DNA from 3 places in the Aedoeadaptatus acetigenes genome. Region 1 is predicted to be linked to each of the others. Evidence: riboswitches for the same ligand, from Rfam matches in the RefSeq annotation. Region 1 holds a riboswitch; each other region holds the start of a gene.
The links. A riboswitch is a leader RNA that binds a small molecule or an ion and turns the genes downstream of it on or off. The one in region 1 is predicted to bind FMN.
Positions count from the first base shown of each region.

Region 2: linked by a shared signal. The riboswitch ahead of OCV31_RS01860 (ECF transporter S component) and the one ahead of ribD (bifunctional diaminohydroxyphosphoribosylaminopyrimidine deaminase/5-amino-6-(5-phosphoribosylamino)uracil reductase RibD) in region 1 are both predicted to bind FMN.
Region 3: linked by a shared signal. The riboswitch ahead of OCV31_RS07570 (MATE family efflux transporter) and the one ahead of ribD (bifunctional diaminohydroxyphosphoribosylaminopyrimidine deaminase/5-amino-6-(5-phosphoribosylamino)uracil reductase RibD) in region 1 are both predicted to bind FMN.

Region 1 is NZ_JAOQJD010000008.1:78,113-85,761, forward strand. It holds gene nifJ (pyruvate:ferredoxin (flavodoxin) oxidoreductase) at 1-915, shown strand, start outside; gene OCV31_RS05730 (hypothetical protein) at 988-1,413, opposite strand; gene ribH (6,7-dimethyl-8-ribityllumazine synthase) at 1,615-2,076, opposite strand; gene OCV31_RS05740 (bifunctional 3,4-dihydroxy-2-butanone-4-phosphate synthase/GTP cyclohydrolase II) at 2,073-3,320, opposite strand; gene OCV31_RS05745 (riboflavin synthase) at 3,330-3,968, opposite strand; gene ribD (bifunctional diaminohydroxyphosphoribosylaminopyrimidine deaminase/5-amino-6-(5-phosphoribosylamino)uracil reductase RibD) at 3,950-5,035, opposite strand; FMN riboswitch at 5,112-5,225, opposite strand; gene OCV31_RS05755 (RNA polymerase sigma factor) at 5,409-5,948, shown strand; gene OCV31_RS05760 (hypothetical protein) at 5,941-6,777, shown strand; gene rpsI (30S ribosomal protein S9) at 6,861-7,250, opposite strand; gene rplM (50S ribosomal protein L13) at 7,266-7,649, opposite strand, start outside.
Region 2 is NZ_JAOQJD010000003.1:21,276-28,924, reverse strand. It holds gene OCV31_RS01880 (IclR family transcriptional regulator) at 1-578, opposite strand, end outside; gene OCV31_RS01875 (L,D-transpeptidase family protein) at 719-2,101, shown strand; gene OCV31_RS01870 (phosphoribosylaminoimidazolesuccinocarboxamide synthase) at 2,242-2,925, shown strand; gene OCV31_RS01865 (ISL3 family transposase) at 2,964-4,238, shown strand; FMN riboswitch at 4,424-4,538, shown strand; gene OCV31_RS01860 (ECF transporter S component) at 4,598-5,206, shown strand; gene OCV31_RS01855 (Na+/H+ antiporter NhaC family protein) at 5,375-6,742, shown strand; gene OCV31_RS01850 (50S ribosomal protein L25) at 6,869-7,525, opposite strand; gene OCV31_RS01845 (DegV family protein) at 7,597-7,649, opposite strand, start outside.
Region 3 is NZ_JAOQJD010000012.1:46,648-54,296, reverse strand. It holds gene OCV31_RS07575 (AAA family ATPase) at 1-2,460, opposite strand, end outside; gene OCV31_RS07570 (MATE family efflux transporter) at 2,670-4,055, opposite strand; FMN riboswitch at 4,200-4,310, opposite strand; gene OCV31_RS07565 (hypothetical protein) at 4,354-4,494, opposite strand; gene OCV31_RS07560 (YkvI family membrane protein) at 4,475-5,725, opposite strand; gene OCV31_RS07555 (DMT family transporter) at 5,860-6,774, opposite strand; gene OCV31_RS07550 (hypothetical protein) at 7,276-7,649, opposite strand, start outside.

The DNA of each region.
Region 1 (7,649 bases):
AATGCGGAATTCTGCTTAGGTCTATACCTGGCTACCGGTCAACAACGTGAAAAAGTGGCCATGGAACTCGAAAAGGTCAATGCCGCCATCGACGACAAGGAAGCAAAAGCCGCTTTTAAAGAATGGGTCGACAACTACAATGTCGGCGAAGGCACCCGCGAACGCAGCGACGCTGTGATCGAAGCGCTGAAACGCCTGGATCTCGACGGCGAAGCATTGAAGGCAAGAGACTATGTCCTCGCCCACAAAGAACAACTCACCAAGAAATCCTTCTGGATGTACGGCGGCGACGGCTGGGCTTATGACATCGGCTACGGCGGATTGGACCACGTCCTCGCAACAGGCGCCGACTTAAACGTCCTCGTCGTTGACAACGAACTTTACGCCAACACCGGCGGTCAATCCTCGAAAGCTACCCCGAAGGGTGCTGTCGTACAATTTGCCGCTGCAGGTAAGAAGACCGCGAAGAAAGACTTGGGTCTGTTGGCCATGAGCTACCGCGACATCTACGTCGCCAAGGTCGCCCTCGGTGCCAATATGAACCACTTAATCAAGGTCATTAAAGAAGCCGAAGCTTACGACGGACCCTCTCTCATCGTCGCATACTCGCCCTGTATCAACCACGGTATTACCAAGGGCATGGCTTATGCTACGAAACAACAAAAAGAAGCCGTCGAAAGTAACTACTGGCAACTGTACCACTACAATCCCGAGCTCATCGCCAAGGGCGAAAATCCCTTCAGCATGGATTCCAAGGAACCCTCCAAGTCCTACCGCGAATTCCTTATGAGCGAAAACCGTTACGCATCCCTGCTCCGTCGCTCCCCCGAAGAAGGCGAAGAACTTCTCGACGCTTCGGAAGAAGATGCAAGACAAACCTACAAACGCTACAAAGAACTGTCTGAAGAAGACTAATCTTCAACTGAATCACAAAGACCCTCGCCTCGGCGAGGGTCTTTTCTTGCGCAAAAAAGCACCTGAGATGCTTTACTCTTCGCTCACGGCCTTTTTGTTGTAGCCGATGTAATTCGCCAGAAACAAAATTCCCGCCATGGCCAAAGCCGTCCCGAGGCCCGTATAGAAAAAGGCAATGAAGCTCTCGGGCATCAGGTTCATCACCCGAATGGCAATGCCGAAGGTCATCATAAAGGCCATAATCAGGAAGGATTTTTTATCGAAGAAATTCCACGGCCGCTTGTACTCCTCTTCATAGCCGTGAATGCGGATCACGTGCTTTCCCACCAAGGGATGGAAGACTTTCGTCCAAAACAGGAAAAACACCAAGGCGGTGAGGCCGACATTGAGCACGCTAAAGGCATTTGTATAGGCCTGAAGGCCTATTTTTAATACATTGCCGCCGGCGAGGGACCAAATCAGCCCGGCCAGCAAAAATAAAGTTCTCTTTTTTACCACATTCTCATCTCCTCATGGGAAGCGCCACAGGCACTTTATTCGAATCGCCGATAGATAAGTGACACATTGTCACTTCCACTATACCCTTTTCACATTGAAAATCATGGCTGTTCGAAAAATTTTTTACGCAAAAAAGACGCCCCCGAATCGGAAGCGTCTTTCTGAATTTTCGCTTATTCTTCTCGGCGGGATTTTCGGCCATTACATGGCGTCGAAGAGATCCGCCATTTCCAACACGCTCATGGCGGTGTCGTAGCCCTTGTTGCCGCTCTTGGTGCCGGCACGTTCTACGGCTTGTTCGATGTTTTCCGTGGTGACGATGCCGAAGCCCACGGGAATATTCGTATCCAGCGATACCTTGGCGATGCCCTTGGACACTTCGTTGCAGACGTAGTCGTAGTGGGTGGTGGCTCCGCGGATCACGGCGCCGAGGCAAATGACGCCGTCGTACTTGCCGGATTGGGCCAGCTTTTGTGCCGCCACGGGAATTTCAAAAGCTCCGGGCACGCGCACCAGGCTTAGGTCCTCGTCCTTCACGCCGTGACGGTACAAGCAGTCCAAGGCGCCGTCTAAAAGTTTCGACGTAATAAAATCATTGAAACGGCTGACGACAATGGCGAAGGATTTTCCCTCACCTCTTAACATTCCTTCCATAATTTTCATCGGTTGGCCTCCTTGCTTTGTTTTTCCACGTGTCCGTGGCAATCGCAGCCGAATTCGTGTAAATAGTGGTTCAGCTTTTTGGCTTTGGTTTCCAAATAGAAGTGGTCGTTTTCGTGGGATTGAATTTCAATGGGTACGCGTTCTACAATTTCCATGCCGTATTGTTCCAGGTGATACACCTTGTCGGGATTATTGGTTAAAAGACGCATTTTTGTCACGCCGAGATCTTTCAAAATTTGCGCGCCGATGTAATATTCCCGGGCATCCTCCGGGAAGCCTAAAGCCACATTGGCTTCCACCGTGTCCATGCCCTCATCTTGAAGGGCGTAGGCTTTTAATTTATTCAAAAGACCGATGCCCCGGCCTTCTTGACGCATGTAAAGGACGATGCCATTGCCTTCTTCCTCCACTTGCATCATGGCACGTTGCAATTGATCGCCGCAGTCGCAGCGCAGGGAGCCGAAGGCGTCGCCGGTTAAGCATTCGGAGTGGACGCGGGTTAAGATGGCGTCCTCTTTTGTAATGTCGCCTTTGATCAGGGCCACGTGGTGTTCGCCGTTTAAGGTGTTGCGATAGCCTACGGCTTTAAAATGGCCGTACTTCGTGGGCATGTCCGCTTCCGCTACCCGTTCGATAAGGCAATCGTGGGTCTTTCTGTATTCTTTTAATAGCTCGATATTAATGAGGGGGACGTTTAATTCCTTTGCCAGTTCGCAGATGCGGTCCCGCTGCATCATTTCTCCGTTATCTTCCATGATTTCACAGCAAAGACCCACCTCCGTTAAACCGGCGAGGCGCAATAAATCCACGGTGCCTTCCGTGTGCCCTTCACGCTCCAATACCCCGCCGGGCTTGGCGATAAGAGGAAACATGTGGCCCGGGCGGCGGAAGTCTTCGGCTTTCGAATTGGGATCGGCGGTTTTTCTGGCGGTGAATGCCCGTTCCACAGCACTGATCCCCGTGGTGGTGTCCACGTGGTCGATGGTGACGGTAAAAGCCGTTTCGTGATTGTCCCTGTTTTTGGAGACCATGGGCTTTAAGTGCAGGCGATCCGCTTCTTTTTGGCTCATGGGCATACAGATCAGGCCTTTGGCGTAGGTAGCCATGGCATTTAATTGCTCCGTGGTACAGGTTTCGGCGGCGACGATCATGTCCCCTTCGTTTTCACGGTCTTCCGCATCCACGGCAATGATCATCTTGCCTGCTTTCAGCGCGTCGATTGCTTCTTCAATTGTGTTCCACATAATTTCCTCCTAAAATCCATGCTTTCTTAAAAAATTCATATCAAGGGCAGAAGCTTCTTCCGCCACTTCACTTTGTCTCAATAAATACTTGCCCACGATGTCGAATTCCACGGTGATGGGATCTGAGGGCTTCAGCTCACCTAAATTGGTGGAGCGCAAGGTCTCCGGAATCAGGGAGACGGAAAAATCGTTCCGCCCCGCCCGGGCGATGGTTAGGCTGACGCCGTTTAGGGCCACCGAGCCCTGGGCCACGAAATAAGGCGCCCAGTCCGGCTTCACGGCGATGTGAAGGAGATAGCCCCCTTCGTGTGGCTCGATGCCCTTCACCTCTCCCACCGTGTCCACGTGACCCTGGACGATGTGTCCGCCCATGCGGCTCGCGGGAAGAAGGGCCCGCTCCAGATTCACGGCACTTCCCGGCCGCAAGCGGTCCAGAGCGGATTTTTTCGCCGTCACCGTCATCATGTCCGCCGTAAAGGTGCCCTCCGCCATGGAGGTTACCGTGAGGCAGACGCCGTTGGTGGCGATGGAATCGCCGATCTTCGTGTCCTCAAGCACCGTCTGCGCCTTGACCCGCAGGACGATCCTCTCGCCCCGCTTTTCAAGAGCAGCCACGGTGCCCACTTCCTCTACGATTCCCGTAAACATCCTCTGACCCCTCCTACAAACAGGTCCGGCCCCAGCATCTTCACCTCGTCAAAGGCGAAGTCCCGCCGCTCACTTAAGGACGCGATGGCGCGGCCCGCGACGGCATCTTTTCCGCCGCCGAACAAGGTCGGGGCTAGGTAGAGGGCGAATTCATCCACTAAATCTTCGTCGATGAGGCTGCCGTGGAGGCGTCCGCCCCCTTCCACCAAAATGCGGCCCATGTCCTTGGCGTATAGGTCCTTTAACACGGCCCGAAGATCCAGCTTGCCCTTCTTCTCTTTCACGACTTCCACGACGACGCCCCGTTCTTTTAGGGCCTTCATCTTGGCCTCCTCCATGTGCACCGTGTAGACGATGGTGGGCTGAGTGCCGTCGTAGACATTGGCCTCGAGATTCACGGCGCCGCGGCGGTCCAAAATAATCCGCGTGGGATCCTCTCCTTCGCCGCTGCGATTGCTGAGGCGGGGATTGTCCTTGATCACCGTGTTGGTGCCCACGAGAATTCCGTCCACTGCACCGCGAAGCTTATGACCGTCCTTCCGCGCCGCCTCCGATGTGATCCATTGGCTTTCGCCTGTATCCGTGGCAATCTTGCCGTCCAATGTAGTGGCGAATTTACAAATCACATAGGGCGTCTGCGTCAAAATGCTCGTGAAAAAGGCCCGGTTCAGGGATTGGCATGCCTCCTCAAGGACGCCTACATCCACCTGAATCCCCGCCGCTTCCAAAGCGGCGACGCCGCGACCGGCGACCTTTGGATTGGGATCCAAGGTGCCTACCACTACCCGGGCGATCCCCGCCCGCTCGATGGCCACGACACAGGGCGGCGTCTTTCCGTAGTGGAAGCAAGGCTCCAAGGTCACATACATGGTGCCGCCCTTCGGCGATTCCTCCACCTGCTTCAGGCAATCCACCTCGGCATGGTCCAGGCCGAAACCGTGATGGTAGCCCTCGGCGATGACTCGCCCGTCCTTTACCAAGACGGCGCCTACCATGGGATTGGTCTTGGTCTTGCCCAAGCCCTTTTTCGCAAGAGTCAATGCCCGATTCATATACTGCTCATCCATAAAGCCTCCTGCATTAAAAAAACCGAAGCGCAATGCTTCGGAGTGACAATCAAATGAAAGACAACAAAAGTTGCCTTCGCTTCTTCTTTCATCCGGACTATACCGTCGGTATCGGAATTGCACCGATTCAATCATACGACTCGTGGACTTTACCACCGGTGAGGAATTGCACCTCGCCCCGAAGAATATATGAAGTTCAGGAAATGTTTTCCTTTCATTATGATACCACTTATAGCTTACCCTGTAAAGAGATTTTGTCGCCACACGGTTAAAATTTTATCCCCCACTCGGTACAATAAATAAAACGAGAAATTTTGTAATAAAGAACACCTTCCCGCGTATATACAAGTGAAAGGACAAGGAGGTGAAGCCAATGGATAAAACCACCGACATGCCGACGGTCATGGACGATACCGTCACATTTGAAGCGGTCTACGATCGCTACTTCGAGCCCGTCTTTCGTTTCGTCACCTACCGCACCGGCAATCGAGAAGTGGCCAAGGATCTCACGGCGGATATTTTTCTTAAGATCTACAGGAAATTTTCCGCCTACGATCCGAAAAAAGGCAGCTTCGAGGTGTGGCTCTATACCATCGCCGGCAATCATGTGAAAGACTACTACCGCAGAAAGAATCGCTTTCAGTGGTTGCCTATCACTGCAGCAAAAGACATGGCGGAGGAAGATCCCACGACCGAAGAACAAATGGAAAACAAAGAAGAAATCGCCTATTTGCGCTGTGCCGTGAAAAAACTGAAGCCCCGGGATCAGTTGTTGGTCAGCTACAAATTCGGTGCGGAGCTTTCCAATCAGACCATCGCCGCACTCATGGACACGAATCCCAATCACGTGGGCGTCATGATCCACCGCCTGCTGAATCAATTGCGAAAAGAAATGGAGGCCTATTATGAATAAAAATAAAAACCCCCAGGTTGACGTAAGCCAAAATTTAAAAAATCTCTACGCTACCGATGAAAAAGACAAGCAGGAGGTCTACGCAAAAATGAAAAATAAACAAAAGAAACAATATAAAAAGCCCGCCATCGCCGCGGCCTGCGCCCTTTTAATCGCCACCCTCCCCTTTACGAGCTTCGGCGGCGGCATCGTGAACACGGTGAAACAAGCTGTAAGCCCCTCGGGCCGCATCGTCGTTAACGAAGACGAGCCGGCCGTGGCCATCCCCTTCCCCGACGAATTAAAGGGAAAGGTCTTCGACAAAGAGGGAAATGAAATCACCGACCTCGAAGTCCTGAAAAATGCAGAGCACGTCTACTCCAAAGACGGCCGGGAAATCGTGGGAAGCAATTACGACGAAGCCACCCGCACCGGCGAAGTCACCTTTGAGTACGCCGACGAAGTGAAAAAAGATACGGGCGACAAGGCCCCGGTGGATGTTATCGCCAAAAAATTAAACTTCAATCCCCTGGTCTTCTCGGAGAAATACAACTACGTGGAATCGGAAATCTTCGCCGATCCGGGGACACTTTCCGATTACGTCGCCTTCACCTATGAAAAAGACGGCAAGACCATCTACCTTAACGAGCGAATCTCGTCTCCTGAAACCGCCTATGAAACCGGCGGCGAAGGCAAAATCTACGAAGTCAATGTGGACGGCGTAAAGGTCATCATTCAAGGCCGTGATGCCGACTTCGAACGAGACGGCCTCCTCGTCTCCATCTCCGCCGAAGGCGCGGACAAAGACGATCTTATCGCCATGGTAAAAGACTTGCATTTGTTAAAATAACTTCGCCCAAGCCGCCGGAAAAACCGGCGGTTTTTTTGCGCAACAAAAAAACACCGCTCTCGGCGGTGTTTGTCTGTATGTGCTTAACGTTTGGAGAATTGGGGAGATTTACGGGCTTTCTTCAAGCCGTATTTCTTTCTTTCCTTCATTCTCGGGTCGCGGGTCAAGAAACCTGCTTTTTTAAGAACGGGACGGAAATCGGGATTGGCTTCTTGCAGTGCGCGTGCAAGACCCATGCGGATGGCACCGGCTTGTCCGGTGTAGCCGCCGCCGTTGACCTTGACGAGGACGTCGTATTGGCCTTCGGTTTCCGTAATGGTTAAGGGCTCTTTTGCCACGGTACGTAAGGTTTCGTAACCGAAGAAGTCGTCGAGTTCTCTGCCGTTGACGAGGAATTTGCCGCTACCGGAGAGGAGTCTGACTTGGGCTACGGACGTTTTTCTTCTACCTGTTGCTCTAATTTGATCTGCCATGTAATTCACCCTTCCTTACACTTCGTAGACTTCCGGTTTTTGCGCTTCGTGGGGATGGTCCGGACCGGCGTAAACTTTTAATTTACCGAACATGGACCGACCCAAACGGCTCTTGGGAAGCATGCCCTTGACCGCGTATTCGATGACGCGTTCCGGGTGCTTTTCGCGAATTTCTTTGTAAACAACTTCGCGACGTCCGCCCGGGTAACCGGTGTGGGATGCGTGAATCTTGTTGTCCCATTTGGTTCCGGTTAATTTTACCTTATCGGCGTTAATGACGATAACGTAATCGCCGGTGTCCACGTGGGGGGTGTAAATGGGCTTGTGCTTGCCGCGTAAAAGCGTTGCGACTTCGGTAGCCAAGCGGCCGAGGACTTTATCTTCGGCATCGATGACGTA
Region 2 (7,649 bases), on a different contig from region 1:
CCTTTTTCTCGCGTGGCCTGCATCTCCTCTTTCAAGACGGAATCTTTCGTAATGGTCTTGTCCGTGTAGGCTACCAGGCGCGTGTCTTTAATGTATTTGTCCACCACCGTCTCCGGCAAACTGGCCAAATAGGCCTTGCCCGAGGCCGTGGCGTGGAGGGGAAAGGGCGTGCGTGAGCGGGTCATAATCAAGTAGCGGGTGTTGTCCGGCACTTCCGTAAATACGGTTAAAAGCTGGCCGTCTTCCACCATATTTAAACGAGCGCTCAGTTCAAAGGCATTGGCCCAAACGCGAAGCATGGGCTGAATTTTATTTTTTACGTGAAATAAGTATTGGTCTTCCACGAGATTGGCCTTGGGAATAAAAGCCAAGCCCAAGTGGTAGTCATTTTCCGCTTCGTCGCGGCTTAAGTATTGAAAGTGAACCAGGGTATTGACCAAACCGCGGGTGGTGTTCACATTTAATTTCACTAGTTTAGATATTTCCGACAAACTCAGTTTCGGATGCACGGCATCGAAGCAATCCAAAATAGCAAATGCCCGTGCAAGGGACTGAATGGTTCGGGGCGTCTTGTCCATAACATTCTCCTCATTGTCTATATCGTTTCCTATAATAAGATTACACCACATGAACGCGAAGAGAAAGGGAAAAATCATCTTGAACAGTGAAAATTTTATGATACACTATTAGAGCGACTAAATAGAAAAGGAGAAGGATCTTGAGCAACAGAACCGGAAAAATAGCGGCCATCGTCCTCGGCGTGTTGGCCCTTATCTATGTGATCGGGGCTTTGGCCTTTACGCAAGTCTATATGCCGAACACCTCGGTAAACGGCGCGGATATTTCCCTTCAGCCGCGAGCCGATTTAAGGGGAAATTTCGAAGCGTCCTGGAAGGATTACGCCTTGACCGTCGTGGGAAAAGACGAAAAAACCGACACGATAAAGGCGTCGAGCATCGACTACAAAGAAACCATGCCTGATTTTCAAATGAAGGAATACAGTCCCTGGGCCTGGCCGGTTTATGCCTTTGCAAAGAAAGATTACAAGGTAAATACCGCCATCACCTACGACGACGAAAAGCTTGAAAAGGCATTGGCAAGCATGCACATGGTGGCGGATAAAGACATTACGGACCCGACGCCGGAAATGATCGCCTACGAAGAGGGCAAGGGCTATGTCATTACCGAAGCCAGGGAAGGCACGCGCCTTGACGGACCGAAGCTCAAAGAAGCCGTGTTAAAATCTCTGCATAAACAGGATAAAAAACTGGACGCGAAGAAAGCGGATCTCTATTTGAAGCCCGTGCCGGCGGAAGATTTGGACCACATGAAAAAACACGTGGCCAGCTTAAACGCCATCGAGGAATACAAGCTCACCTACACCTTTTCCGATCGGGAAGAAGTGTTGGCCGGGGAAAATTTAATTAATCTTTACAAATCTGCCGACGACGGCAGCCTGGAGCCGGACGAAGAAAAAGTGAAGGAATACGTGGCCGGTCTGGGCGAAAAGTACGACACCTTCAGAGGCACGCGGGATTTTCAAGCCACCGGCGGCGCCATGATGCGCGTCAAAGGGGGCATTTACGGTTGGCAAATCGACCAGCCCAAGACCCGCGAGCAGCTTATGCTCGCTATGAAGGATAAAAAAGTTCAAAGCATGGAGCCGGTGTACAAGCGAAAAGCCGTGAGCCGAAACGTCAACGACTTGGGCAACAGCTACATCGAAATCGACATCGCCCGCCAACACATGTGGCTTTACAAAGAAGGCAATCTCGTCATCGACGCCCCCGTCGTTACCGGCAATCCCTACGCCGGAAACGGAACGCCCACCGGCACCCAGGAAATCTGGGCCAAAGAGCGCAACCGCTACCTGACCGGGGAAACCTGGAAGAGCTATGTGAAATATTGGATGCCCTTTAACTGGACGGGATGCGGCATTCACGACTCCAACTGGCGGGGAAGTTACGGCGGCAGAATTTATTTAGGCGGCGGCAGCCACGGCTGCGTCAACACGCCTCCGTCGAAAGCGCCGACCTTCTACGAAAATGCCTTTATGGGCATGCCCGTAGTCATCTATAATTCCAATAAACACGCCATCTGATAAAAGCGCCGCGGGGCGCTTTTTTCATCCATTGAAAAATTACTGTGAAAATAGAGGAAAATTTTGCCCGAGCCCTGTTTTCCCGCGGCCATTTGTTGTAAAATAAGTTGTACGATTTGCTTGTATGACAGGAGGGTATTTTGAAAACCATTTACGAAGGAAAGACGAAGGACATTCGACAAGAAGACGGCAAGACCTATTTCTACTTTAAAGATGACGTCACGGGCAAAGACGGCGTCTTCGATCCCGGTGAAAACCAAGTAGGCCTTTCCATCGAAGGTTCCGGCCGCGCATGCATCGCCATGAGCAAATACTTTTTTGAAAAATTCGAAGCAGATAAAATCCCTACGCACTACATTTCCGCCGACGTTGACAATCGTCTCATGGAAATCAAGCCCGCCAAAGTATTCGGTAAGGGCCTGGAAGTGATCTGCCGCTTTAAAGCCACGGGCAGCTTCATCCGCCGCTACGGCAAATACGCCAAGGACGGCGACGATTTAAATCGTTACGTGGAATTTACCTTAAAAGACGACGAACGCCAAGATCCTCTGATCAACGAAGACGCCCTGGTTCTTTTGGGCATTTTAAAAGAAGGGGAATACGACCGCATCAAGGAACTCACTCGCTCCATTTCTCAAGTGATCTACGACGACTTAAAGGCGCGGGGCCTTGAAATGTACGACATTAAATTGGAATTCGGCCGCTTGGAAGGCAGCGACGAAGTCGTTTTAATCGACGAAGTCTCCGGCGGCAATATGCGCGTCTATAAAGGGGACGAATACATCGAACCCCTGCGTCTTTCCGAAATGATCGTCGGCAAGTAAAAAGGCTCTATAATATCCATTGGGGAGTAAGCTCCTCAATGGATATTTTTGTGCAAAAAGATAGCACTTGTTTTCCCTATCGCCTAAAATTAAATCACCACAAAATAATAAAGGGGGTCAAACAAGTGCAAAACAATATTACCACATTACTTTTAGGAATCCAAGACGTCGAGGTTACCGCTGTTTTAGAAGAAAGACGGCTCATTACCATTGACTGCAAACCCGTTCATGATCGGGTTTGTCCTCACTGTGGCTCGACCCACGCTTGGGTCCACGATCACCGGGAGCAAGTGCTTCGGGACGCACCGATGCGCCGAAAGCACGTGCTTCTGCGGGTTAAGAAGACACGGTATGATTGCAAGGATTGCGGGGCGCGCTTTGAGGCACCTCTTTCCTTTGCCGCCAAGGGCAAACAGATGACAAAGCGCTTAATCGCTTATGTGGTGGATGCGTTTCGAGATATCCGGTCTGTATCGGAGCTGGCTAAGGAGGTGGGGATTTCAACGACGAGTATTTTCCGTATCGTGGCTTGTTTATTTGTGCCCAGAAAAAAGTTGCCTCGCGTCTTTTGTATCGACGAGTTTAAGGGAGACAGCGGCGGAAGCAAGTACCAAACCACCTTGGCCGATGGGGAGGCTCATCGGATCATCGACATTCTTCCGACGCGCTACGGCAAGGATTTAGCCGCGTATTTCTCTTCCATCGATCGAGCGGAAAGGCGCGGCGTTGAAATCTTTGTCAGCGATATGTGCGGCACCTTTAAAGGCGTTCAAGAGGCTTTCTTTCCACAAAGTACCCACGTCATCGACCGGTACCATTTTATCCGCCAAGTCCATTGGGCCTTGGAAAACGTCAGGAAGCGGGAACAGAAACGGATGACGGTAACAGAAAGAAAATGGTTTAAACGAAGCCGTAGCCTCCTGAAAAAGCCGGCTAAAGACCTCACTCAAGGGGAGAAAAGCCTCGTCGCCACCATGCTCGAAAAGAGCGATGCCATTCGAACCGCTTACGTCTTAAAAGAAGGCTTTTACACCTACGTCCTTTCTCAGAAAAACAAAGAAGCCGCTGCTACTGCTCTTTCAACATGGATGGAAGAGGCTAAGAAAAGCGGGCTAAAGGAGTGGCGCTACTGCTTGCGCGCTTACACCAACTGGTTCGAGGAGATTACCAACAGCTTTGATTACCCGTGGAGTAACGGCTACGTGGAAGGAACGCACAACAAGATCAAGACCGTGAAGCGTGTGGCCTTTGGGATGCAAAACTTTCATCATTTTCGAACGAAACTGCTTTTCGTTTGTTCAAAAGGTCGGTGATGAATGGCTTTTAGGAAAACAAAAAGGAGCCTAGTTTTCACTAGACTCCCCAATGGTTGACATAGAACCAGTAAAAAGCATGATTGCGCAAAAGAGCCCTGCGGGGCTTTTTTTGTTGCCGACATTTTCTGAAAAAGGTTTTCATTTATCTACAAACGTGGTATAATAAGGACAAATCAAAGATTATAAATCTTCAGGGCGAGGTGGAATTCCTCATCGGTGGTAAAGTCCACGTGTCGAAAGACTGAATTGGTGCAATTCCAATACCGACGGTAAAAGTCCGGATGAAAGAAGATCTTTTTTTTCATGTTTTTATGCCCGAGGACGCGGGCTTTTTTTGTGCCCGACAAGGAGGTACCATGAATCAAATTCAGCGGACGAAGGCGCGTTATTCCACACGAAACCTGACGCGTCTGTCCCTCTTATCCGTCATCGCATTTCTACTTATGTACGTCGAATTTCCCTTGGCCTTTATTGCGCCGCCATTTATAAAAATCGACTTGTCCGACATGCCGGCCTTAATCGGCGGCTTCGCTATGGGTCCCGTGGCGGGGATCACCATCGAACTGGTGAAGTGCATCCTCACCTTTTTCGTTCGGGGCACCACCACCGGCGGGGTCGGGGAGTTGTCGAACTTTATCGTCGGCGCCCTCTTCGTCGGTCTCTCGGCGAAATTTTACAGCCGCCATAGAACCTATCGCGGCGCCGTCGTCGGTTTGTTGATGGGCGTCATCGGCATGACCCTCGTGGCCACCTTGAGCAATTACTTCGTGGTCTTTCCCCTCTACGGCAAGATCATGCCCATGGAAGCCATCATCAACATGGGCCGGGCCGTAACGCCTCGGGTGAAATCCCTTTGGGACCTCATGGTCTATTGCATCGTGCCCTTTAATTTGGTGAAGGGGCTCATCGTTTCGGCGGCGACCTTGGCCTTGTACAAGCGCGTCTCCCATTTCCTGCACGACTGATCGAAACACCCGCTTTTCGAAGCGGGTTTTTTCTTGCCCGGAAGGGTAGTCAAGCTTTCTTTACAAATGCGGGCGCAAACACTATAATAATTTAAAGGAAAAACGATTGCTCATCAAAAAACAGGGGAGCATTCCGCACTATTTTTTAACGTTCGTAAGGAGGAAGTCATGGAAGACGGCAAATTGAAAGTAAAAGCCAACGGGGCGGCGCTCTTGCCCTTTATTCTCTTTGTATTGGTTTACCTTGCCACGGGCTTGATCTTAAATGCAAGAGGCGTGGAAATGGCCTTTTACCAAGTGGCGGCACCGGTGTGTATCTTACCGGCCATCGTGCTCGCTTTTATTATGTTTGAAGGCACGATCGACGACAAATTCAATTCCTTTGTGCGGGGTTGCGGCGACGAAAACATCATCATCATGTGTTTGATTTACATATTGGCCGGCGCCTTCGCCACCGTGTCGAAAACATCCGGCGGCGTGGACTCCGTGGTTAACTTCGCCCTGTCCATGATCCCCGTTCAATACATTACCGCCGGGATTTTTCTCATCAGTTGCTTCATTTCCCTCTCCACCGGCACATCCGTGGGCACCATTTCGGCGGTGGGCCCCATTGCCGTGGGCGTGGCCCAAAAGGGAAATCTGTCCCTGGCCCTGGTTATCGGCGCTTTGGTGGGCGGCGCCATGTTCGGCGACAATCTCTCCGTCATTTCCGATACCACCATCGCCGCCACCAGGACGCAAAATGTGGAAATGAAAGACAAGTTCCGGGCGAATATTAAAATCGCCCTTCCCGCTGCGATTATCACCTTCGTGATCTTTCTCTTTGTAGGCAAGCCTACGGGGGAAGTGGTGCTCGACGACTTAAGCTACAGCTTCGTCTTGATCATCCCCTACTTGTTCGTGCTGATTTCGGCGCTGGCCGGCATGAATGTCTTTTTGGTTCTCGCCAGCGGCATCGTGCTTTCAGGTGTTATCGGCATCGCCACCGGCGGGCTCACCATGATGACCTTCGCCCAAAACATTTTCGACGGCTTTAGCGGCATGTTCGAGATCTTCCTCCTGTCCATGTTAACCGGCGGCCTGTCCTACATGGTTTCGCAAAACGGCGGCATCGAATGGTTGGTCCAAAAGATCCGCAGCTTTGCCAAGGACGTGAAGTCGGCGGAAGTTTCCATCGCCCTCTTGACCCTTGTAACGGACGCCGCCACGGCCAACAATACGGTGGCCATTATTATCGACGGCCCCGTGGCCAAGGAAATCTCCAAAGACTTTAAGGTGGATCCCAGGCGCTCGGCGTCTTTGCTCGACGCCTTTTCCTGCGTCATGCAAGGGATCATTCCCTACGGCGCACAAATTTTAATCGCCGCCGGGCTCACCAAGGAACTGGGCGCGGCAGCTGTCTCTCCCGTGGAAATCATTCCCTTCCTCTGGTACCAAGGCCTGCTGGCTCTCTTCGCCCTGGCTTCGATTTTCATCCGTTTCGCCGATCCCAAAGACAAATGGGATTTCGAAAAGGATATGCCGCAAGTTCAATAATCGTGATTTAACAGAGCGTCGACGAAACCGTCGGCGCTTTTTCCGTGCCCGCAAAAGGAAAAGCGCCCAAAAAAATAAGACCGGCGATCCGATCTTATTCTTTCGCAAACCGCAGGGGCGGTCCGATTATTCTTCTTCAGCTTCTTCTTCGCTCGCTTCGGTTTCACCGACGGTGGGTACGTCAGCTGCATCGGCGCTTGCTTCTTCTTCGTCTTCAACGGATTCTTCGCGGGGTTCTTGCAGTGCGCAGACGGCTTCGTCCAAGTCGGTTAAGACTTCGATGTCGGCAATGGATGCCACGTCTAAGTCGGCGACGGTTAAGGTATCGCCGATTTGCATGTCAGCGACATTGACAACACCTTCGGAGGGAAGGCTGGTCGGCAAGCATTCGACTTCGACTTCTTCGAGAAGTTGCAACAAGACGGACGGTTGGACGCGAATGTCGTCGCGGCCTTCCAAGACGACGGGAATGGAGAGCTTGATTTTTTCTTTCAAGTTTACGCCATAGGCATCGAAGTGGAGCAATTGGTTCTTGAAGGGGTGTTCTTGGATTTCCTTAAAGAGAATCTTGTGATCTTCCCCGTTTACATTGACATCGACCAAAGCGGACGTACCGGCTTCGTCGACGACTTTTTGCAATTCATTGGCCTTTGCCGCAACGGCAACGGGTTCGGAATCCTTGGCATAGAAGATGCCGGGGACCATACCTTCGGCGCGGGTCTTTTTAGCGCCGGAAGTACCTAAGTCTTCGCGCTTTACTAAATTTAATTTAATCGTGTTCATTGTGTCCTCCTTTGTTTACTCAACAATATATTATACCTGAAACGGGCCGCCATTTCCACGTTTTGACGAAGTTAGTGGGCAATTTTCTGTATAAAACTCATACCCAAGGCACCTTGACCGATGT
Region 3 (7,649 bases), on a different contig from region 1:
CACCTTTGTCGGCTCATCGAACCAATACTCCTTCAAGAGCGGAATCAGCTCATATTCCACAATGCCGGACAAGACTTGCTCGTCAATTGTCTCCGCCGAAAGGTTGCAGAAATAACTGTGACCGATGCAAAAGCCTTCCCCTAAGGATTCGTCTATGGAAATAGCGTTGTTTAGATTTTCCACACAGGCGATCAATCGATCAAATTTTTCATTTTCTAAGCCAAGTTTATACGCTTCGAATCCGTCCGTCGCAAATCCGGGCTTGATTTCGAAAAAGGCGAACCGCCTTCTCAATGCGTAATCCAGCATGGCCAAGCTGCGATCCGCCGTGTTCATCATACCGATGATGTAAACATTTTTGGGCACGGAAAACTTTTCGTCGGAGTATAAGAGCTGCAAGGACACGCCCCGCTTGTCATTCTCTATAAGCATAAACAACTCGCCGAATATTTTACTCAAATTCCCCCGGTTAATTTCATCGATAATAAAGAAGTAGTCGTTGTCGCCGTCGATTTCTGCTTTTTTGCAAAAGTTATAGAAAGCGCCGCGCCGCAGCTCGAATCCGTCGGCGGAAGGCCTGAAGCCCATAATGAAATCCTCATAGGAATAGCTCTGATGGAACTGGATCATCATCACTCGTTCCACATCTTTCTCTCCCATCATCGAAAAGGCCAACCGCTTGGCGGCAAAAGTCTTCCCGACGCCGGGCGCGCCCTGCAAGACAATATTTTTCTTGATCCGCAAAATGCCGATTAATTTCTCGTATTCTTCCTCCGACATATAAACATCAGACAAAAAATCGTCCTTTGTATAGTGCGGATAGATCTTTTCTACCTCTTCTACGTCCTCTTCGGACTCATTTTCAAAAATGTCTTTGAGCTTTTCTACATAATCCGAATAAGGCGTAATATCAGTCAGGGTCTTCGTGACCGCTTTTCCCGGATGGGGCCAGTCGCCGCGGTGAGTCCAATCGACTTGGCGAATATGCTTAAACTCATCGTTTCTTGAGCCGTCGAATTCGTAATCCGACATGACAACGCCGCGGCCGATCAACCGGTGCATGCCTTTTTTCACAAAAACGACATCGCCTATTTTCATCTCATTGGCAAATTGCCAAGTTAAATGGGCAGAATTTATGTAGGAAAGGCTTTCGTCATAAATCTCCTTCATTTTTGCCTTCATGGCGTCCTTGCTGTCATAGGCGGTCAGATCACCCATCCCGCCCCAGCCGATGGCCATGATGCCGGAATTGTAAAATTCATCCCACAAACCGGAACCTTTCCCGGGCGAGTAGATCCAATAGCGCTTCGTTTTCACATCCTCGTCCGCAAGCGCAGTGGTTTTTTTATCCGACTTAGCCGGGCCGGCTGACAAAACATTTTTGAATATATCAGAGGCCAGCTCTTTCGTCATCTCAACATTCATGCCTGCTTCTGTTAAAGTCCATACGCCATAAATACTCTTATCGATGTATCCTGCATTTACAAGGTAACTGCGCGCGAAAGCCACTTCATTTTCGAATTTGTTTACATTGTTTTTTCCTCTGGTAACACTGACCTCTTCTTCAGTTAAGTTTTCATTCTCTATTATTTTTGCCCGTGCTTCAGCCGGAGTGGCGGAACCATCTAAATCACGAAGAGCCTGAATTAACGGAGCAAACCACTGAAGAATTGAGGCATTGGAAAGTTTGTTTTCCTTTTCCTCTGATTTCTCCTTATTCACCTGTTCCGAATAGACCCATGCTTCAAATGACAATTCCTTAAAGTCTTTTAAAAGGCTTTCGTCGCTCTGCAAATACCTTTTCAATGCTTCAATGATCTCAAAGTATTTTGCAGCGGCCATCTTAGATTCAGTTTTAGGAAGCTGTTTTACAAATGTGGCAGGCAGTTTTCCCGATTCATAAATATACCATTCATTGCGACTGTCTAGATTTAAGAATGCGTCCGGAGCAATCCAGTACAATGCCATGGTAATTTTACTATTACCGCTGCCTCTTTTCTTCATCACCAAGTTAAAATCACGGGACATGGTCTTCCGGTTCTCTGCCGTTGGCGATTGTGCATAGGCCAAAGCCGATTCATACAAGCCCCACAAATCGTCGATGTCCTCGGCGCCCCGCTGATCGACAAAATAATAAAACGTCGCATTCTGAGGATTGAGCACCGGCAAGCTGTCAAATGACGTGGGTACCGCCGTCTTGACGTCAAAGAGCTCGGCAATGGCCGTGAGAATCTTCACGCGGTTTTTGTCCGTCAGCTTCTTATTAAAAAGGCCGAAGACCGTAAAGGGATCGATGTCGACGAGTTGATTGTCTCTTTCCAATGTGGGCATGCTGATGCCCGTCATGGTATAGATCGCCACGACCTTCTCTATCAGCTCTTTTCTTCTGTTTTTATAATCTAAAAGTTTCGAAGCAAACTCTCCGTAAAAATCCACCCAGCCGAATTGATTCTTTTCCATCACATTCTCCTCCAATACCTAATGTTCAAATCTATTTTATCGTCAATCAACGTCTTTATCCACTTTTACTCAAGTATTAGGTAGCCCGGTGCATCTTTTCTTCCAATCAAAAACCCGACTCCACCTGAAAGATGCGTCGGGTCGTATCATTTTTCTTTTCATTCCTTATCTGCCACGCAATTTTTCTGCTTTTAAAAATCCTTATTCCATCATTCCTCGATCCATCCCCGCTTTTTCCACCCGCGAAATTCCGCCCGGGCCATGATGACGCACAGAAGGCAGGTGAGGCTGTCTGCAATGGGCACGGCGTAAAGGGCGCCGTCCAATCCGTAGGTGGCGGAGAGCGCGAGTGCCAGGGGAATCAGGAGGACGCCCTGACGCACCAGAGGAATCGCCAGGGAGCGGAGGGGCTTTCCGATACCCTGAAAGAAGGAGGCTGTGGTCATGTGGATGCCGTAGAGGAAGAAGGCCATCATGTAGAGCCTAAAGAAGTGGGCCGCGCAATCCCGGTAAAGGGGATTGTCGGAGACAAAGAGCGCGGCGATCTGCCGAGGAAGCAGCAGGTAGACTGCGCACCAGCAAGCGGAGATGACCAGGGCGATGGTCGTGGCCATGCGGTAGGTATGGTGTACCCGCCCGTAGTTTTTCGCCCCGAAATTGTAGCCGTTGATGGGCTGAATGGCAGAGGAGACGCCGACGAACATGGCGTGGGCAATTTGGTAAACTTTCATCATCATGCCGTAAACGGAGAGGGCCATGTCGCTGCCGTAGATCGTGGCGGCGCCGTAGATGCGCATAAGATTGTTGAGCACAATTTGCACCAATGCGGTCAATACCTGTGTCAGAAAACTTGGGAAGCCCAGCTTTACTATCCGAAGGGTCAAGGCTCTCGTCGGGCGCAGGGCATCCCTTGTGAGGCACACGGTCTTGAGCCGGCGCAGGTAGAGAAGGCACAGGCTTCCTGCGACGACTTCGCCGATGACCGTGGCGATCCCCGCACCGACGACGCCCATATGCAAGCCGAAGATAAAAATCGGATCGAGGATGATATTGATGGCGGCGCCGGCCATCATGCATTTCATCGTGTATTTCGGCGAACCGTCGGCCCGAATCATGGCAGTAAAGGCGGGGCAGATGAGTTGAAAGGGAAAGCCGACGGCGATGGTCCTGAGGTAGGCGAGGGATTCGTCGTAGGCCGTGTCCGTGGTGCCGAAAAGTCGCACGATCCGCGGCGCGAACAGGGTGCCGATGATGGCCATGACGAGGCCGCTCACGATGATCCAGGTGACACCGTGGCCGAAGATGCGATCCGCCGTATCTTGATCTTTTCGCCCCAAGCACAGGCTGACGTTGGCGGCGCAGCCGTCGCCGAGCATAAGGGCGACGGCGTTGACGAGGATGGCGACGGGAAAGGCCACGTTTACCGCCGCCATGCCGGTGATTCCCGCACCCCGGCCCACAAAGATTTGATCGACGATATTATAAAGGTAATTGACCATAAGGGTCAGGGTCGTCGGCACCGAGTAGCGGATAAGGAGCTTCGAGATCGGCTCCGTCGCCAAAGGGCTGTCGACGGTTTGCGTCTTTTTCACCATGCACCTTCCTTTTTCGCTTTTCACTCTCGGGAAGTTTGCCGCAAATAAAAACATCCGGCGACATGAGCCTCCCCAAGGGAATTTCTTACACCGGATGCTTTTTTCGGAAGACGAAGGGAAAGGGCATCCGGCAACAAGCCGAAAAGCCTCCTTCTCCCTTCCAGACCAGACTGTTGGCTTCGGACTTGCACCGAATCAGCTATGCGCTCGCGGGCTTTTACCGCCAGTAGAATACATTCGTTTCCGAAGAAAACTTTCATCTTTAATCTATCACTATTTTATGACGCGGTCAATGATTTCATGTAATTTTTTGTTTTTTCTGGCGCTTATCCGACAAAATCGCCATAAATGCGGCGTCAGACGCAGAAAAATCGAGCAAACGCGCGAAAGCCGCCTGCTCGATTCCATTCCTTTTCAGGTCAATCTGTCTGTTCGTCATTTTCTTCTTCCAATTCCTCAGCCACTTCTTCTTCCACGGCGTCTTTGATTTTTTCATCGTCGATAATCGAGGCTTCGGCGAGTTTTTCCAGTTTTTCTTTGTCTTTTTTCGTAAACTCTTCGTCGTCGTCCAATTTCTTTCTCGTGAGGCGGTTGATTTTCTTTCTCTTTTTTATCTCGGATTTGATTTCGCTCCGCTCCCGAATCCAGGCGGCGATTAAAATCAGGATCAGGATCAATCCCAAATAGCCCAATATCGGATAGAGAATCGCCATTAATTTTTTAAATCCCAAGAAGGACAGGCCGAAGCCCGCCAAGGTAAAGAGAATCAGATTGCGCTTAAAGGTGCCTTCTGTGGCGGAAAAGCGCCTGGCGGCGGAGTAAAAAAGGGACATGCCCGTGTTAAAGATCATGCCGAAGATGATGATGGACATGGCGAGGCCCATGGCGGGATGCACGCTGTCTAAAACGGTCTGCATGGGAATGTCCGCATCTTTTACGATTCCCAAGGCGAGAAAGAGCGTCACGCCGACGAGGCCCGTAAGAATGGCCACGAGGGCGCCGCCGATCATGCCGCCGATGCGCGCTTCGGCCGGGTCGGTTTTGCTGCCCCCTAAGACAAAGGCCATGGAAATGCCGCTGATCATGCAGAGGCCGAAGTAATTGATGGTGGAGAGGGGGAGGTTGGGAAGCGCCGGTGGCAGAGTTTTGCCCAAGCTGTCTAAAAGCGCCACGTCCGGGCTCGCCTTGACCATGGTGTAGACCGCGCCGATCAAGGTAAAGACCAGGACCAAGGGCGTGAAGGCTCCGATGATTTTGGCCACTTTATCGAAATCCAACATGCCCACGACGACGATGAGGGCCGTGCACAGAAGGGAACCGATCCAGGGCGCCAGGCCGAATTGTTGCTCCAGATTCGATCCGGCGCCGGCAATCATAACAAAGCCCATTAAAAAGCAATTGACGATAAGAGCGTAGTCCATGAATTTCGTCACGGCGGTGGAGGTGACTTCGTCCAACACGTCGATGTGGCTTTCGGCGACGAAGTGGCTGCCTAATTGAAGCACAATGCCGCCCACCACCACGTGCAGCACGCCCACCGCGGCGATGCCGTAGATCCCGGGAAGGCCGAAGGACAGAAAATACTGCATGAGCTCCTGCCCGCTGGCCAGGCCGGCTCCGGTGAGGACGCCGACGTAGGCGAAAATAATGCTTAGTGTTTTTTTATTCATTCATTCTCCTTTGTGAAATGCCATTACTTAACTTAAATAGTTTATCATAAAATCCCTCTCCATCAAAATCGCCCGCTTACGTGACAAAAAAACCGACGTCCGCTTCATCGTCGACGCCGGTTTTCCGATTTTTTCTACTTTCCGAAACTTATTTTTTTCTTGTTTAGTATAAAGGAGCCGAAGAGGACCAAAGCCAGGCCCACGGCCATGTTTAGGGTAAATGCTTCGTCCAATACGAGGACCGACAGGAGGGAACCGAAGATCGGTATAAACAGTTTGTAGACGCCGAATTCATTGGCGTGGTAGTGTTGCAGCACCGAAGTCCAAATGGAAAAGGAGGTCGCCGAGATAAAGGAGCCGTATAAAATCATGAGGCAAGCTTTCGGCGTCAGGGCCAAGGGCCTGCCGGCGATGGCGAGCCCCAGGAGGATGAGCACCACGGCACCGATCATAAATTGAAAGGACGTAAGGATAAAGGAATTTACGCCCTTTCCGTACTTTCGAATCATCACCGAGGCCAAGGCGTTTAGGGTGGTGGCGATGAGCACAAAGCCTTCCCCGACAAAGCGCACGCCGCCGGTGTTCTCCGCCGGGCCATTGGAAATAATGATGCCTGCAGTCCCTAATAGGAGGGCGATGAGAATATTCGGGTTCACCTTTTCGTTCGGGATCAAGATCGCCGAAATTAATACGACGAGAAAGGCATTGGTGGATTGGATAATCGACGATTTCACGCCGGCCACGTGAGAAAGGCCGATGTAATAGAAAATGTATTGCAAGGACGTTTGAATCAAAGCCAGGATCACGACGAATTTCCAATTGACTTCCTTAAAGGCGATCCGCCGCCCCTTTTCGCTCACCTTAAAATAGATGAGAGTCAAAAAACCGGCCAGTAAAAACCGGATCCCCGCCACCAAGATTTTTAGCCCCGCATCCCCTTGGCCGATGCCCAACTCCGTAAAGGTGCATTTTATTAAGGGAATGGCGCTCCCCCAAAGGAGCATGGCAAGAATACTTAATAAAATCGCATTTCTCTTTTTTGCTAACAACTTGTCCTCCGCAACTTCTCTCTTCTTTACAATTCCCCTGCCCGAAAGGGAATCCCGGGCAGTGAATGCCCTTTGGCGAATCAAAAACCCCGACCGGGGAAAAATTACCATGTCGAGGTTTTTTTCATTTATTTCTCTTTTTTCACGTTCATTCCCAAGCCGTGGCTTCAACAAAAGGCCTCTTTCCCTCTTCGACCACACTTCGTCTAATGCCATTATCATACCACAAAGGAACGCAGGAATAAAAATGCGCTCTGCCGGCCGAATTCCTACAAGAAATTAAAGGGAAAGATGGAAAATTCGCCGGTCGTAGAATAGGTAGCTTTTCAACACGCGATACCTCGTATAGGAATACAAAAGGGCGCGATAAGAGGACACAACGCCCTCTTCGCCGCTCCATGGAACGGGAAAGCACAGCAGGATGCACAAAAGAAGCAACTTCTTTTTCTTACGCATTTGCTTTTTCATCAATCGCCGCCTTTTCTCATGCCCGAGGCATTCTTAGCCCTTGCCCATAACGGACATGAAGCGTTCAAACATCATATTGGAATAGCCGTCTTTTTCCACGAGATCTTTCCAATGGAGAATGGCCTCCGCGTCGGTGACTTTATCGGGAAGCATCATGCTTCCGTCCTTCAAGCTGATGGAGGGAGAAAATGCCGTGATATCGTCTCTGTAGCGAATGGTGATCTTGCCGTTTGGGGCAATGTCGCTGATGTTTTGGCAAATAAAGGTGATGCCGGTGGTTCCAAGGGTATCAAAGGAGGGATTGTCCTCTTCCTTCAGCTTTCCGCCCTCTGAAATCGCAAGTTCTTTGAGGCAAACAGAGGCGTTCTTGTACTTGGGAATCACCAGGTAGCATTCCTCTCCATTGA